Regions from separate parts of the Cellulosimicrobium sp. NPDC057862 genome, predicted to be linked through region 2. Evidence: predicted binding sites of a transcription regulator. Region 2 holds the regulator's gene; each other region holds the start of a gene.
What was found. The regulator Rex, encoded in region 2, represses fermentation and respiration genes when NADH is low (regulators of the CRP and FNR family bind a similar motif). The targets are predictions, from matches to a motif close to CTTGTGAANNNNTTCACAAG.
Positions count from the first base shown of each region.

Region 1: pflB (formate C-acetyltransferase) is a predicted target of Rex. The motif match lies at 2,275-2,294, and genes of this name have one in related genera.
Region 3: mqo (malate dehydrogenase (quinone)) is a predicted target of Rex. The motif match lies at 2,054-2,073, and genes of this name have one in related genera.

Region 1 is NZ_JBHVMH010000006.1:148,502-153,857, forward strand. Features, by position in the region: gene pflB (formate C-acetyltransferase) at 1-2,026, opposite strand, end outside; gene ACFVN3_RS10415 (glutamate--cysteine ligase) at 2,404-3,501, shown strand; gene ACFVN3_RS10420 (HAD family hydrolase) at 3,547-4,209, opposite strand; gene dxs (1-deoxy-D-xylulose-5-phosphate synthase) at 4,280-5,356, opposite strand, start outside.
Region 2 is NZ_JBHVMH010000002.1:44,291-49,646, reverse strand. Features, by position in the region: gene ACFVN3_RS03015 (HAD family hydrolase) at 118-999, opposite strand; gene ACFVN3_RS03010 (glutaredoxin family protein) at 1,061-1,354, shown strand; gene ACFVN3_RS03005 (redox-sensing transcriptional repressor Rex) at 1,414-2,088, shown strand; gene ACFVN3_RS03000 (YceI family protein) at 2,214-2,765, opposite strand; gene ACFVN3_RS02995 (MarR family winged helix-turn-helix transcriptional regulator) at 2,937-3,467, shown strand; gene ACFVN3_RS02990 (histidine phosphatase family protein) at 3,538-4,209, shown strand; gene ACFVN3_RS02985 (TlpA family protein disulfide reductase) at 4,337-4,969, shown strand; gene ACFVN3_RS02980 (cytochrome c biogenesis CcdA family protein) at 5,080-5,356, shown strand, end outside.
Region 3 is NZ_JBHVMH010000007.1:77,730-83,085, forward strand. Features, by position in the region: gene ACFVN3_RS11035 (hypothetical protein) at 34-438, shown strand; gene mqo (malate dehydrogenase (quinone)) at 519-2,039, opposite strand; gene ACFVN3_RS11045 (maleylpyruvate isomerase family mycothiol-dependent enzyme) at 2,170-2,997, opposite strand; gene ACFVN3_RS11050 (pyridoxal 5'-phosphate synthase) at 2,994-3,683, opposite strand; gene ACFVN3_RS11055 (TetR/AcrR family transcriptional regulator) at 3,680-4,255, opposite strand; gene ACFVN3_RS11060 (MFS transporter) at 4,350-5,356, shown strand, end outside.

The DNA.
Region 1 (5,356 bases), on a different contig from region 2:
GCGCCTCGTCGTACGGGAGCTTGGCCACCGAGAGCGCCGAGGCGAGCATGCCGTGGGTGTCGCGGCCGTTCATCGGGTTGGCGCCCGGGGCGAACGGCTCGCCGGCGCGGCGGCCGTCGGGCGTGTTGCCCGTCGCCTTGCCGTACACGACGTTCGACGTGATGGTCAGGACCGACTGCGTCGGCACCGCGTCGCGGTAGGTCGGGTGCGTGCGCACCTTCGCCATGAACCGCTCGACGAGGTCGACGGCGATCGCGTCGGCCCGGTCGTCGTCGTTGCCGTACGTGGGGTACTCGCCCTCGGTCACGTAGTCGACGACGAGGCCGCGCTCGTCGCGGACGACGGAGACCTTCGCGTGCTTGATCGCGGAGAGCGAGTCCGCCGCGACCGACAGGCCCGCGATGCCGCACGCCATGGTCCGCAGCACGTCCTTGTCGTGCAGCGCCATCTCGATGCGCTCGTACGCGTACTTGTCGTGCGACCAGTGGATGCAGTTGAGCGCCTCGACGTAGGTCTCGGCGAGCCAGTCCATCGTCGCGTCGAACTTCGCCATGACGTCGTCGAAGTCGAGCACGTCGCCCTCGACCGGCGCTGCCACCGGCGAGACCTGCTTGCCGGAGATCTCGTCGCGCCCGCCGTTGATCGCGTAGAGGAGCGTCTTGGCGAGGTTCACGCGCGCGCCGAAGAACTGCATCTGCTTGCCGACCTGCATCGGGGACACGCAGCACGCGATCGCCGCGTCGTCGCCCCAGGCCGCACGGATGAGCTCGTCCGACTCGTACTGCACGGCGGAGGTGTCGATCGAGACCTGCGCGCAGTAGTCCTTGAACCCTTGCGGCAGCTCGGGGCTCCAGAAGACCGTCATGTTCGGCTCGGGAGCCGGGCCGAGGTTGTACAGGGTCTGGAGGAAGCGGAACGAGTTCTTGGTGACGAGCGGCCGCCCGTCCTCGCCCATGCCGCCGATGGTCTCGGTGACCCAGGTCGGGTCGCCGGAGAACAGCGCGTCGTACTCGGGCGTGCGCAGGAACCGGACGATGCGCAGCTTGATGACGAAGTCGTCGATGATCTCCTGCGCCTCGGACTCCGTGATGCGGCCGGCCTCGAGGTCGCGGTCGATGAACACGTCGAGGAACGTCGACGTGCGCCCGAGCGACATCGCGGCGCCGTTCTGCTCCTTCACCGCGGCGAGGTAGGCGAAGTAGAGCCACTGCACGGCCTCGCGCGCCGACGTCGCCGGGCCGGAGATGTCGTAGCCGTACTCGGCCGCCATCTCCTTGAGCTCGCCGAGCGCGCGGATCTGCTCGGCGTGCTCCTCGCGCTCGCGCACGACCTTCTCGCTGAACGGCTGCGTGTCGAGGCCGAGCTTGTCGAGCTTCTTCGCGGCGATCAGCGCGTCCACCCCGTAGAGCGCGACGCGGCGGTAGTCGCCGATGATCCGGCCGCGGCCGTAGGCGTCGGGCAGGCCGGTGATGATGTGCGAGCTGCGGGCCGCGCGCACGTTCGGCGGGTAGACGTCGAACACGCCCTGGTTGTGCGTCTTGCGGTACTCGGTGAAGACCTTCTTCAGGGTCTCGTCGACCTCGTAGCCGTAGGTCTGCAGCGCGCCCTCGACCATGCGCCAGCCGCCGTTCGGCATGATCGCGCGCTTGAGCGGCGCGTCGGTCTGGAGGCCGACGATCACCTCGTGCGCCTTGTCGATGTAGCCGGGCGCGTGCGCCGTGATGCCGGCGGGCGTGTGGGTGTCGACGTCGTAGATCCCCATCTCCCGCTCCTCCGGGAACATGGCGGACAGCGTGCTCCAGATGCCCGTCGTGCGCTCCGTGGGTCCGGCGAGGAACGACGCGTCGCCCGTGTACGGGCGGTAGTTGCGCTGGATGAAGTCGCGCACGTCGACCGTGTCGCGCCACGGGCCGTCGGTGAAGCCCTCCCACGCGGGGACGTGCGCGGTGTCGTGCTGCGGGTCGACGCTGCCCTCCACCGCACGGCCGCCGCTCGTCGTGCCGGGTGCCTCGGAAACGCTGGTCATCTGGACCTCCCTCGTGCCTGACGCGCGGGTCCGCGCGCCGGCCGGACCCGCCGGTCTCCCCGGGCCCCGGGTGGAGGCCCTCGGTCGAGGTCGACGGGCTCCTTCGCCACCTCCAGGCTAGGTTCACGGCGCTCCTCACGGAGGAGTTTCGAGGTGTCCGGGGACCTAGGTCCCGAGCCGGACGGGACCCCGCAGGAACCGCAGGATCTCGCGGTTTCCTCGCCCTCCGCTCCTCGGCGCGACCGCCCCTTGTGATGACCTTCACAAGCACGCGGAACCCGGTGGCGACCGCGGACGCACGCACCCGTGACGCACGACACGGACGCACGTCACACCCTCGCCGGACGTGCTCCCGGCTTCCGTGTGAGACTGCCCGGGTGAAGCGCACCGTAGGGGTCGAGGAAGAGTTCCTGCTCGTCGGCGACGACGGCCACCCGGTCGCCCGGGCCGCGGAGGCCCTGGAGGCGTCGGGCACCGACGACAAGGGCGGCGGGACCGGTTCGCTCGAGTCGGAGTTCATGGAGGAGCAGCTCGAGACCGCGACCCACCCGCGGCGCGAGCTCGACGACCTCGCGACGGAGATCCGCGCGGGCCGGCAGCGTGCCCAGGAGGCCGCGGACCGCGTCGGCGCCCGGGTCGCCGCGCTCTCCACCTCGCCGCTGCCCTTCGAGGGCACCACCGTCTCCCGGCTGCGCTACCTCGAGGCCCGCGCCGCGTTCGGGCTCACGGCGCGCGAGCAGCTCACGAGCGGGTGCCACGTGCACGTCGCCGTCGCGGACGACACCGAGGGCGTCGCGGTCCTCGACCGCATCGGGCCGTGGCTCTCCACGCTCCTCGCGCTGAGCACCAACTCCCCGTTCTGGCAGGGCCAGGACAGCGGGTACGCGAGCTTCCGGTCCCAGGTCTGGTCCCGCTGGCCCACGTCGGGGCCGACCCGGGCGTTCGGCTCGCCCGAGGCGTACCGCGACGCGGTCGACACCCTGGTCGCGACCGGCACGATCCTCGACGAGAACATGGTCTACTTCGACGCCCGGCTGTCGTCGCGCTACCCGACGGTCGAGATCCGCGTCGCCGACGTGTGCCTCGACCCCGACACGGCGACGCTCCTCGCGGCCCTCAGCCGCGGCCTCGTCGAGACGGCGGCACGCGAGGCCGCGGACGGCGTCGCGCCCCCGGAGCTCCGCCCCGAGATCCTGCGGACCGCGTCGTGGCGCGCCGGGCGCTCGGGCCTCGAGGAGGACCTGGTCTCGCCGCTCACGTGGCGCCCCGCCCCGGCGCACGACGTCGTCGGGCTGCTCGTCGCGCACGTGCGGGACGCGCTGGTCGACGCGGGTGACCTCGATGCCGTGACGGAGCTCCTCGGACGGCTCTGGTCGGGCGGGAACGGTGCCCAGCGCCAGCGCGCGTGGCACGCGGCGGCCGGTGGGGACCTGCGTGCCGTCGTCGAGCAGGCCGTCGAGGTCACGCACTCCTGACGTCCATGCCCGGCGGCGCGCCGGCGGCCGTGCGCCCGACGCTCGCTACGGCGCGGTGAGGGCCGCTTCGCGGGCGCGGGCGACGACGTCGTGCACGGTCGCCCCCAGGACGTCCGGCAGCGGCCCGTCCGTCCATGCGCGCCCGTGGGAGACCCAGCCGGTGCGCGTGCCGGCGGCCCGCCCGGCGGCGACGTCGGCGTGCGCCGCGTCCCCGACCATCCAGACCTGTGCGCGGTCGGCGTCCGTCGCGCCGACCCGCTCGAGCGCGATCTCCAGGAGCCGCGGGTCCGGCTTGTCCACGCCCTCCTCGCCGGACACGACGACGGCGTCGACGTGCGCCCCGACCCCGCACCGGGCGAGCTTGCCGCGCTGCTGCGCGGACGTCCCGTTCGTCACCACGACGACCACGTCGCCGTCGGCACGCAGCGCGTCGAGCAGGTCGAGCACGCCGTCGTACGCGCGGACGTGGTCGAGGATCCCGGCGCGGAAGCGGTCGACCGCGGCGGGCAGGTCGCCGTCCCAGCCGAGGCGGTCGACGATCACGCGCGCCACGTCGGCCTTGACCGCGAAGCCGCCCTGGTCGGCGGCGACGATCGCGGCGAGGTCGGAGGCGTCGCGCCCGGCGCGCGCGACCGCGTCGGCCGCCCAGGCGGCGAACGCGTCGTCGCGGCCGACGAGCGTGTTGTCGAGGTCCAGGAGCCAGATCACGCCCGGACCCTAGCGCGGACGACCCGGGCGCCGCCGGGGCGTCCGCGGCAGGCGCCCCGACGCCGACGGCTCAGCCGCGCGTGAGCTCCGCGAGCGCGTCCAGCACGTCGCGCGCGACGTCGGCCGACGTGAGCCGGTTGGCCGACGCGACCTGGTCCCGGGTCGCGTGGTCCAGGAACTGGGCGGGCAGCCCGAGCGCGTGCACCGGTGTGCGGACGCCGCCCTCGAGCGAGCGCTGCGCGAGGAGGGCGCCCACGCCGCCGTCGGCGACGCCGTCCTCGATGCTCACCACGAGGTCGTGCTCGCCCGCGAGCTTGACGAGCGCGCTCGGCACCGGCAGGACCCACGTCGGGGACGCGACGGTGACGTCGACCCCGTGGGCCGTGAGCGACTCCGCCGCGTCGAGCGCGACCCGCGCCATGGAACCGGGGCCGACGAGCAGGACCCGAGCGCGGGGGCCGGAGCCCTCCGGAGCGGTCGTCGGCGCCTCGCCCGGCACCGCGAGCAGGTCCACGCCGTCCACGGTGTCGACGGCGGGCAGCGGGTCGCCGAGCGCCCCCTTGGGGTAGCGCACGACCGTGGGCGCGTCGTCCACGTCCACGGACTCGCGCAGCGCCGTCCGCAGCGTCTCCTCGTCGCGCGGCGCGGCGAGCCGCAGACCGGGCACGATGCGCAGCATCGCCATGTCCCACATGCCGTTGTGGCTCGCGCCGTCGTCGCCCGTGATGCCCGCGCGGTCGAGGACGAACGTCACGCCCGCCTTGTGCAGGGCGACGTCCATGAGGACCTGGTCGAACGCGCGGTTGAGGAACGTCGCGTAGACGGCGACGACAGGGTGCAGGCCCGCGAACGCCATGCCCGCGGCGGACGTGGCGGCGTGCTGCTCGGCGATCCCGACGTCGAACGTGCGCTCGGGGAACGCCTGCGCGAACGGCTTGAGGCCGACCGGCTCGAGCATGGCCGCGGTGATCGCGACGACGTCGGACCGGCGGCGGCCGATCTGGACGATCTCGTCCGCGAAGACGCTCGTCCAGCCGAAGCGCGACGGCGCGACCGGGAGCCCGGTCTCGGGGTGGATCTTCCCGACGGCGTGGAAGCGGTCGGCGACGTCCTGCTCGGCGGGCGTGTACCCGCGGCCCTTCTCGGT
Region 2 (5,356 bases):
GGACCAGGCCTCTACCTCGCCGGACCGGGGCTCTACCTCGGCGGAGCAGGGGTCTACCTCGCGTGACCCGGGTTCTCCGTTGCGGGGACGAGGGTGCTGGCTCGGGGAGCGGGGTGGTCAGAGGCGGGCGATGCGGCGGTCGACGGCGCGGCGGACCGAGCGCAGGACGAGGGCGGCGGCCCAGGCGGCGCCCGCCCAGCTCGCGGTGCGGACGCTGCTGCGGGCGACGCGGCGCCGCCTGCCGCGGAACTCGCGGATGGGCCAGCCGACGTCCTGCGCGTAGCGGCGCAGCCGCGCGTCGGGGTTGATCGGGCACGGGTGCCCGACCGTCTCCATCATGGTGACGTCGTTCAGCGAGTCGCCGTACGCGGAGGACGCCGCGAGGTCGATGTCCTCGCGCTCGGCGAGGGCACGCACCCCGGCGGCCTTGGCGCGACCGTGCATCATGTCGCCCACGAGGCGGCCGGTGTAGAAGCCGTCCTCGTGCTCCGCGACGGTGCCGAGCGCGCCGGTCGTGCCGAGGCGGCGGGCGATGAGCTCGCCGATCTCGACCGGGGTCGCGGAGACGAGCCACACCTGGTGGCCGGCGGCGAGGTGCTCGTCGAGGAGGCGGCGGGTGCCGGGGTAGATGCGCAGCGACAGGACGGTGTCGTACACCTCCTCGCCGATCGCGGTGACCTCGGCGACGGAGCGCCCGGCGATGAGCGCGAGGGCGCGCGACCGGATGCGGTCGATCTGCTGCTTGTTCTCGCCGAACAGCAGGTAGCGCGCCTGGTGGACGGCGAAGCGCACGATGTCGAGCGTCGAGAAGAACTGCCGCTGGTACAGGGCGCGGGCGAGGTGGAACGACGACGCGCCACGGATGATCGTGTTGTCGACGTCGAAGAACGCGGCGGTGCGGTGCGCGGGAGCGGGCGGGGTGCGCGCGGCGGCGGGTGCGTCCTCGGGGTCCGTCGACCCGGGGGTCGGGACGGGGCCCGGACCGGAAGACGTCGCCATGACCCCACTCTAGGCGGTCTCCGGACCCTCCCGGGGGCGGGTCCCTCGTACCCTGGGAGTCGTGACCACCTCCGACGCCCCGGTCCCTCCCGTCCTCCTCTACGGCCGCGCGGGGTGCCACCTGTGCGACGACGCGCGCACGGTCGTCGAGGCGGTGTGCGCCGAGGCGGGGGTCGCGTGGGCCGAGGTGGACGTCGACGCGCCGGACGCGGACCCGGCCCTGCGCGAGCAGTACGGCGAGTACGTCCCGGTCGTGACGGTCGGCGGCGTCCAGCAGGGTTTCTGGCGGGTCGACGCCCGCCGGCTCGCGCGTGCGGTGGGTCGGATTTCGGCGGCGCGCGCGGACCTGGGATGATTCCTCCCGGTGGAGCGTGACCGTCGACGAGGACGGTCCCAGGGACGACGGGGTGACGGGTGGCTGAGCAGGTAGTCGGTGAGGTGACGGCGCCGGGTATCCCGAGCGCGACGGTGGCGCGGCTCCCGTCCTACCTGCGGGCGCTGCGGGACCTCGTGGCGAGAGGGGTGGCGACGACGTCGTCGGTCGAGCTCGCGGAGCTCTCCGGCGTGGGCCCGGCGCAGCTCCGCAAGGACCTGTCGTTCCTGGGCTCGTTCGGCACGCGCGGCGTCGGGTACGACGTCGACTCGCTCGCCCAGTACATCACCGAGGCGCTGGGGCTCGTGGACGAGCACCGCATCGCGATCGTCGGGATCGGCAACCTGGGGCACGCGCTCGCGAACTACTCGGGGTACGAGCAGCGCGGCTTCCACGTCGCGGCGCTCCTCGACGCGTCGCCGGACGTCGTCGGGACGCGGGCGGCGGGCCTCGTCGTCGAGCACGTCGACGCGCTCGAGGAGGTCGTGGAGCGCGAGAAGGTGTCGATCGTGGTCCTCGCGACGCCCGCGGCGCACGCGCAGTCCGTGGCGGACCGCGTCGTCGCGGCCGGTGTGCGGGAGATCCTCAACTTCGCGCCGCGCGCGCTCCAGGTGCCCGCGGACGTCGACGTGCGCGGCGTGGACGTCGGCAGCGAGCTCCAGATCCTCGCGTTCCACTCCCAGGCCCGCGCGCTCGCCGAGGCGCAGGACCGCTGAACGACGAAGGGCCGCGTGCTGGTGCACGCGGCCCCTCGGGCGGCACCCCTGCCGGTGGTGCAGTGTCCCGGGGAAGGCGTTCCCGGGGAAGAGGGTTCCCGGGGAAGGGTCCCGGGAGTCGGTCGTCAGCCCTGCTTGATGGCCGAGACGTCGAGCGCGATCTTGATCTTGTCGCCGACGAGCACGCCGCCGGTCTCGAGCGCCGCGTTCCAGGTCAGGCCGAACTCCTTGCGGGAGATCTCCGTCGTCGCCTCGAAGCCGGCGCGCGCGTTGCCGAACGGGTCGGTCGCGGTGCCCGCGAACTCGGTCTCGAGCTCGACCGGCTTGGTCACGCCGTTGATGGTCAGGTCGCCCGCCACGACGAAGTCGTCGCCGTCGCCGGAGATGCTGGTCGACGCGAAGCTCCACGTCGGCTTGTTCTCGGCGTCCCAGAAGTCCGCGCTGCGCAGGTGGTTGTCGCGGTTCGCGTCGCCCGTGCTCACGGACGCCGCGTCGAGCTCGGCGGTCACGGAGGTCGACTCGAGGTCGTCGCCCACGGAGATCGTGCCGGCCGTGATGGCGAGCGTGCCGCGCACCTTGGAGATGCCGGCGTGGCGGACCGTGAAGGCCGCCTGCGAGTGGGACGAGTCGAGGGCGTAGGTACCGGCGTTGAGCCCGGCGGGCAGCGGCGTGGCCATGGGTGCTCCTGAGGGGTCGTGGGTCCCGGAGGACCGAACTTGGTTGAAGGTTCAACTTCGTACGAGCGTATCAACAGCAGGGGGTGATCCGTCTATTCCCGGTGGGGTGGAAGAATGTTCCGCGAGGTTCCGCCCCCGAACCGCCACCTGTCCGCGAGCGCCCGAGGACCTATGACCAGCAACGACGTCGACGCCCAGCCGACGACGACCACCGGCAGCACCACCGCGACCGCGGGCGAGGAGCCTCGCTGGCTCGACGCCGAGCAGCAGCGGTTGTGGCGCGCCTACCTCGACGGGACCGTGCGCTTCATCGAGTCGCTGGGGCGCGACCACGAGGAGCGGTCGGACGTCTCGCTCAACGAGTACGAGCTGCTCGTGCGGCTCTCGGAGAGCCCCGACCACACGCTGCGCATGTCCGCGCTCGCCGACGGGCTCGCCCGGTCCCGCAGCCGCGTCACCCACACCGTGGCGCGCATGGAGGCGCGCGGCCTGGTGCGGCGCTCGGCGAGCACGGGCGACCGTCGCGGGGTCAACTGCGCGATGACGCCCGAGGGCTACCGCGTGCTCGTGGCGTCCGCGCCGGCGCACGTCGCCGCCGTGCGCCGGTTCATGGTCGACGTGCTCACGCCGGAGCAGTTCCGCGCGCTCGGCGAGGCGATGGCCGCGGTCGCCGAGGCGTGCAAGGCGGACCGCGACTCCTGACCCGGGTCGCCCCGGGAGTCGTCGGCCCGCAGGTGCCGGTCAGAGCCCGGAGTGCGGGACACTGGTGCGTATGGTCTCCACCATCGTCCACCTCTTGCGCCACGGCGAGGTCCACAACCCCGACGGCGTCCTCTACGGCCGCATCCCCGGCTACCACCTCTCGGAGCGGGGCCACGAGATGGCCCGTCGCGTCGCCGCGCACCTCGCGGGCGAGCCCGGTCCCGACGGCGCGTCGCGCCCGCGCGCGGACCTCACCGTCGTCGTCGCGTCGCCGCTCCAGCGCGCCCAGGAGACGGCCACGCCGGCCGCCGAGGCGTTCGGCATCGAGCTCGGTACCGACGACCGGCTCATCGAGGCCGCGAACCACTTCGAGGGGATGACCTTCGGCGTCGGGGACGGGTCGCTGCGCCACCCGCAGCACTGGCGCTTCCTGTGGAACCCGTTCCGGCCGTCCTGGGGCGAGCCGTACACCGAGCAGGTCGCGCGCATGCGGGCCGCGGTCGCCGACGCCCGGGACAAGGCTGCGGGCCACGAGGCCCTCCTCGTGAGCCACCAGCTCCCCGTGTGGCTCACGCGACTCAGCTTCGAGAACCGCCGCCTGTGGCACGACCCGCGCAAGCGGCAGTGCTCGCTCGCGTCGCTCACGTCGCTGCACTTCGAGGACGACCGCCTCGTCGGCCTGCACTACTCCGAGCCGGTCGCCGACCTCCTCCCGGGCGCCGCGACCGTCGCGGGGGCGTGACGTCGGTCATGTCCGTCCTCGGCACCGCGGCCCCGGCGCCCGAACCGTCCCGTTCGGGAGTGGCGGAGGTCACGTCTCTCAGGTGGCGTCCAGGAACCCCGGGCAGGGTGCCTCCCGTGATGACGCTGTGACCGCCAGCTCGCGCGCGCGTGCCGTGCGCGCCCTCCCGCCCGTCCGTCGCGTGCTGACCGCGGGCGTCGCGGTCGCCGCGACGCTCGGCCTCGCGGCGTGCGCCCAGGACTCCGGCGCGACGACGGACGTCGTCGGGCAGGGCTACGTCTCCGGCGACGGCTCGGTCCGCACCTGGGACGCCGGCGAGCGGGGCGACGTCGTCGCGCTCACCGGCACCGACTACGAGGGCGAGCAGGTCGACACCAGCGCCTGGCTGGGCGACGTCGTCGTCCTCAACACCTGGTACGCCGCGTGCGCGCCGTGCCGCGCCGAGGCGCCCGACCTCGTGGCGCTCGCGAACGACCGCGCCGACGACGGCGTCCAGGTGCTCGGCATCAACACGACCGACGAGGCGGGCGCCGCGCAGGCGTTCCAGCGCCGGTTCGAGGTGCCCTACCCGTCGATCGACGACCGCAGCGGCGAGGTCGTCGCGGCGCTCTCCGGCACCGTGCCGCTCCAGGCCGTGCCCTCGACGGTCGTGCTCGACCGCGAGGGCCGCGTCGCGGCGCGCGTCATCGGGCTCGCCGAGGGCTCGACCCTGGACGCGCTCGTCGACGACGTGCTCGACGAGGACGAGGCGGCCGGCTGACCGTGGTCACCCTCGCGTCCCTCGCCGCCACCGTCCCCGCCGCCGCGCTCCCCGCGGCGGCCGCGACGAGCGTCGGCGACACGTTCGCCGCGACGGTCTGGAGCGGGTCGATGCTGCTGGCGGTCCCGGTGGCGATCCTGGCGGGGCTCGTCTCCTTCGCGTCGCCGTGCGTGCTGCCGCTCGTGCCCGGCTACGTCGGCTACGTCTCGGGCATGGCCGCGGCGAACGCCGGGAGCGGGCGCGGCACGTCCGGGGGGACGACGACGGCCACCCGGGTCGCGGCGCCGAGCCGCGGCCGGGTCCTCGCGGGAGTCGGGCTCTTCGTCGCCGGGTTCACCCTGGTCTTCGTCGCCCTCATGGTCGCGGCCGGCGCGATCGGCGTGCACC
Region 3 (5,356 bases), on a different contig from region 2:
GTCGCCGCGCACGTGCGGCGACAGGGTAGAGGCATGGACATCTTCTGGGGTGTGATGGTTCTTCTCCTCGTCGTCGGCCCGACCGTCGCGGCGCTCGTGGTGCGGCGAGAGGACCCTGTGCGACCGTGGTTCCCCGCGGGGTCGGACGGCGCGTGGCCCGGCGCCGGCGCATGGGGCGACCGGTCGGTCCACGGCGAGCGCTGGGACCGCGACGCGCAGCGCCTCGACGCCGACCTGCGGGCCGCGTCCGCTCGCTCGGACGTGCAGGGCGAGCACGTCGACCCGCACGAGGTCGCGGCCGAGCTCGTGCTGCGGCGCGTCGTCCCGAACCCTGCCGTGCGGGACGGCGTCCGCGGTGCTTCTCCGGTTCCGACCGCGACGGAGCCGTCGAAGCCGTCGTCGTCGAGGGCGTCCCGGCGCGTCCCGCTCCCACGCTGACCGTCCCCGCGCGGAGACGGACGACGGCCCGGACCTCGTGGAGGTCCGGGCCGTCGTGGGGGAGGGGCGTCAGATCGTGGTCAGGCGCGCGAGCCGACGGCGTCGACGTCCGCGCCGCCCGTGAGCTGGTCGAGGCCCTCGAGCTCCTCGGCCTCCCAGGGGGCCTGGCCGAGGCTCGGGATCATCGTCGCGAGCTCGGGGCGCCACTTGGTGAAGCGGGCGGGGAAGCACTGCTCGAGCAGGTCGATCATCGCGGGGACGGCGGTCGACGCGCCCGGGGAGGCGCCGAGCAGGCCCGCGATGGAGCCGTCGGCGGCGGCGATGACCTCGGTGCCGAACTCGAGGACGCCCTTGCCGTCCTTGTCCTTCTTGATCACCTGGACGCGCTGGCCCGCGGTGATGGTCTCCCAGTCCTTGGGGTGCGCCGTCGGCATGAAGCCCTGGAGCGCCGTGAACTTGGTCTCCGGGCTCGCGAGGAGCTGGCCGACCAGGTACTGGGTGAGGTCGAGGTTCTTCAGGCCCGCGCCGACCATCGAGCCGAGGTTGTGCAGGCGCAGCGACGTGAACAGCCCGAGGTACTTCCCCTTCTTGAGGTACTTGGGGCTGAACCCGGCGTACGGGCCGAACATCAGGTACGTCTTGCCCTCGACGACACGCGTGTCCAGGTGCGGGACGGACATGGGCGGCGAGCCGACGTCGGCCTTGCCGTACACCTTGGCCTGGTGCTGCGCGACGAGCTCGGGGCTGTCGGTGCGCAGGAACTCGCCGCTGATGGGGAAGCCGCCGTAGCCCTTGGCCTCGGGGATGCCCGCGGCCTGGAGCAGCGGCAGGGCGCCACCGCCGGCGCCGACGAACACGAACCGGGCCTCGACGGTCGAGCGGCGCTTCGGGGCGTTCCACGAGCGGTCCTTGACCGTCAGGCGCCAGCGGCCGTCCTTCGTCTTCTTGAGGTTCTTCACCTCGTGCTCGAGGAAGAGCTGCGTGCCCTGGGAGACGAGGTAGTCGACGAGCTGCTGCGTGAGCGCGCCGAAGTCGACGTCCGTGCCGCTCGTCGCGCGCGTCGCCGCGACCGGCTCGTCACCGTCGCGCTCCGCGACGAGGAGCGGTGCCCACTCGGCGATCACGGCGGGGTCGTCGCTGAACTCGAGCTCGCTGAACAGCGGGTGCTGGCGCAGCGTCTCGAACCGGCGGCGCAGGTAGTCGACGTTCTCCGCGCCGCGCACGAACGTCATGTGCGGCGTGCGGGAGATGAAGCTCGCGGGCTGCGGGAGGGCGCCCGTCGTGAGCAGGTGGTGCCAGAACTCGCGCGACACCTCGAACTGCTCGTTGATCTTCACCGCCTTGGCGATGTCGATCGAGCCGTCCGCCTTCTGGGGCGTGTAGTTGAGCTCGCACAGGGCGGCATGACCCGTCCCGGCGTTGTTCCACGGGTTCGACGACTCCTGCGCCACGGCGTCCAGACGCTCGTAGATGCGCACGGTCCAGGAGGGCTCCAGGACCTTGAGGAGAGCTCCCAGCGTGGCACTCATGATGCCACCGCCGATGAGGGCTACGTCGATCTGGTCTGCGCTGCTTGCGGGGTTGCTCGCTCGACTCGACACGCTCCGATTCTACGCTTGTGAAAGAGTGCACTAACTGTGCGGTGCGTCACGGGCGTGCGTCACACTTTCCCGGGACGAACGTCCCGAGCGGCGCAGGCCGGACGTCTCGCCCCCTCGCGGCAGGAGCGTCCTACCTCGGCGGGGAGTAGGGCGAGGGCCAGGGACCGATCCCGGGGAGGGGCGTGCGTACGCCGTCGCGGAAGGCGTCGGGCTCCGCGTCGGGGCGGCGCCCCGCGAGCCAGGCGGCGACGTCGGTGAGGCGACCCCGGACGACGACGCCGTCTCGCGCGTCGAACCCGGGGTCGCTCCCCACGGGCGTCTCGGTGCGGGGAGAGACCCCGGGCTCGGCAGCGAGGCGGAGGCCGCCCGGGCCCACCCTGAGCGCGGTGGGCTCGCCGACGAGCTCGACCGCGACGTCGTCGGCGAGGCGGACCCCGAGGAAGTCGAGGAGATGGAGGCCGAGCGCGCGCGGCCAGGTGTCGAGGCCGAGCCCGGCGTCGAGGTCGACGGCATGGATCCGGACCTCGCGCCACCACGCGACGAGCGCGTCGACGACGGTCCCGTCGCGGTAGGTCACGGGCGCGTCCCACGCGGACGACCCCGGGCCCGGCCATGCGGCGTCGAGGCGCTCGCCCAGAGATTCGAGCGCGCCGACGTGCTCCGCGACCGAGCGGCGGGCGCCCGCCTGGATGCCGGCCTCCCGGCCGGCCGCTCCGCCGTCGTACACCTCGACGAGCTCGCCGTGGGCGGCGCGCTCCGCCTGGCGGGCCATCGCCTCGCCGATCGCGGTGACGTGCGCGAGCACGTGGCTGCGCGACCAGCCCGGGAGGGCCGACGGCCCGGCGAGTGCGGCGTCGTCGAGGGCACGCGTCGCGGCGGCGACGGCGTCGAGCGCGGCGCGCGCGTCGCGACGCACCTGCTCGACGTCCGGCGCGGCGGGTGCGGTGGGGTCGGTCACGGCCACAGGAGCTCCTTCGTCCAGGGGTGAGGCGTCGCGTCGCCCGCGTCGGGCGCCGCGGTGTAGCGCAGGCGGGTCTGGCCGTCGGGCGAGGACGCCCAGAACTCGACGCTCGTCGGCTCGAGCGCGTACGACGCCCAGGCGTCGAGCACGAGGCCGGGCTCGGCGCGGACCCGCGCGAGCGCCCCCTCCCACGCGGTCCGGTAGGCGTCCCGTGACGCGAGCCGGGCGCTCTGCGGCCCTGCGAGCGCGGTAGCCCGGGAGAAGTCGGAGCGGGCGAGGAAGTCGGCGGCGGACGCCTCGGGGCCGAGCGGGACGACCGGCCCGCGCACCCGGACCTGGCGGCCGTGCTCGCGCCAGAAGAACGTCAGCGCGGCGTTCGGGTTCTGCGCGAGCGCCACGCCCTTGGGCGAGTCGGCACGCGTCGCGAAGACCCAGCCGTCGCCGTCGACGTCCTTGAGGATCAGCGTCCGGGCGTCGACCCGGCCGCTCGCGTCGGCGGTCGAGAGGGTCGCGGCGTGCGGCGCGGGCAGGCCGGCGTCGATCGCTTCCTCGAGCCAGCCGACGAAGAGCGCGACCGGCTCGTCCGGTGCCTCGTCGACGTCGAGGCCGGGCAGGTCGGTCGCGAGCACGGGGAGCGCGCGCAGTCGCTCGCGCAGCGACGGGCGGTCGGGGGCGTCGGTCATGCGTCCTCCAGCAGGTCGGCGGGGCGAGGGTCGAGGAGCGCGACGAAACCCCGCGCGGCGGCGGTCATCGCGCCGGGGTCGTCGAGGGCGCGCGCGAGGACGTACCCGCCCTGCACGATCGCGACGGCGGCGTGCGCGCGGTCGCGGGCCGCGTCGTCGGGCAGCCCGTCCTCCGTGAGGACGGCGGCGGCCAGGTCGACGAGGCCGCGGAAGTAGGCGCGGACCTCCGCGGCGAGCTCGGCGTCGTCCATGACGGCCTGGTCGCTCACGAGGCGGCCGACCTTGCACCCGGCGAGCGCGGGGCGCGGACGCTCGAGGTAGCGGACCAGGCGCTCGACGGCGGACCCGCCTGCGTCGAGGTCGCGGTGTGCGGCGTCGAGGCCCGCCGTCGTCGTGGCGTGCACGGCGGCCGTGGCGAGGTCGTGCTTGGTGGGGAAGTGGTGGTAGAGGCTGCCCTGGCCGACGCCGCTCGCGGCGAGGACCTGGCGCGGGCTGGTCGCGCCGACGCCCTGGGCCCAGAACAGGTCCTGCGCGGCCGCGACGAGCCGCTCGCGAGCGTCGGTCGTCGTCATGCCGCGACCATACCTACCTCTAGGTATGGTGTCCAGTCGTCGCTCTGCGGACCACCTCGCGTCACACCTCGCCGCCCCGCTCGGTCGGGACGGCATGAGAGTGGAGTCGTACGGTGGGTCGGTGACGGTGCAGCAACGGGTGCTGGTGGTCGCGGTCCTCGCGTCGTTCGTGTCGTTCCTGGACGGCTCGGTGGTCAACGTCGCGCTGCCCGCGATCTCCGCGGAGCTGACGACCGGGCCGGTCACGGGCCTCGCGCTGCAGCAGTGGGTCGTCGACGCCTACATGATCACGCTCGGCGCCCTCATCCTCCTGGCGGGCTCGCTGTCCGACGTGCACGGTCGGCGTCGCATCATGGCGATCGGCCTCGTCGGCTTCGCGGTGACGTCGGTCGCGTGCGCGCTCGCCCCGGACGGGCTGTTCCTCGTCGTCGCGCGCGGGCTCCAGGGCGTCGCGGGCGCGCTGCTCGTGCCGAGCTCGCTCGCCATGATCATCTCGACGTTCGACGGCGAACGACAGTCCCGCGCCATCGGCTCCTGGACCGCGTGGACGAGCACCGCGTCGCTCGTGGGGCCGCTGCTCGGCGGGATCCTCATCGACACGATCTCGTGGCGCTGGGTCTTCTGGATCAACGTGCTGCCCGTCGCGGTGACGCTGTGGCTGCTGCGCGGGGTGCCCCGGTCGGCCGCGGAGGAACCGGGGGCCGCGGGTGGCCCAGACGGGCGACGGCGCATCGACGTCGCCGGGGCGACGCTCGCGGCCGTCGGGCTCGCGGGCACCGTGTTCGCGCTCATCGAGCAGGGGCGGTTCGGCTGGGCGAGCCCGGTCGTGTGGGGACCGTGCGTCGTCGGCGTCTCGTGCCTGGTCGTGTTCGTGTGGTGGGAGCGGCGCGCGCCCGACCCGATGCTCCCGCCGCGCCTCTTCCGCGTGCGCAACTTCGCGTGGGGCAACCTCGCGACCGCCGCCATCTACGGCGCGCTCTACTTCGGCGGGTTCGTCGTCACGCTGTTCCTCCAGCAGGTCGGCGGGTACAGCGCGACCGCCGCCGGGCTCGCGCAGCTCCCCGTGACGCTCGTGCTCCTCGCGCTGTCCACGCGGTTCGG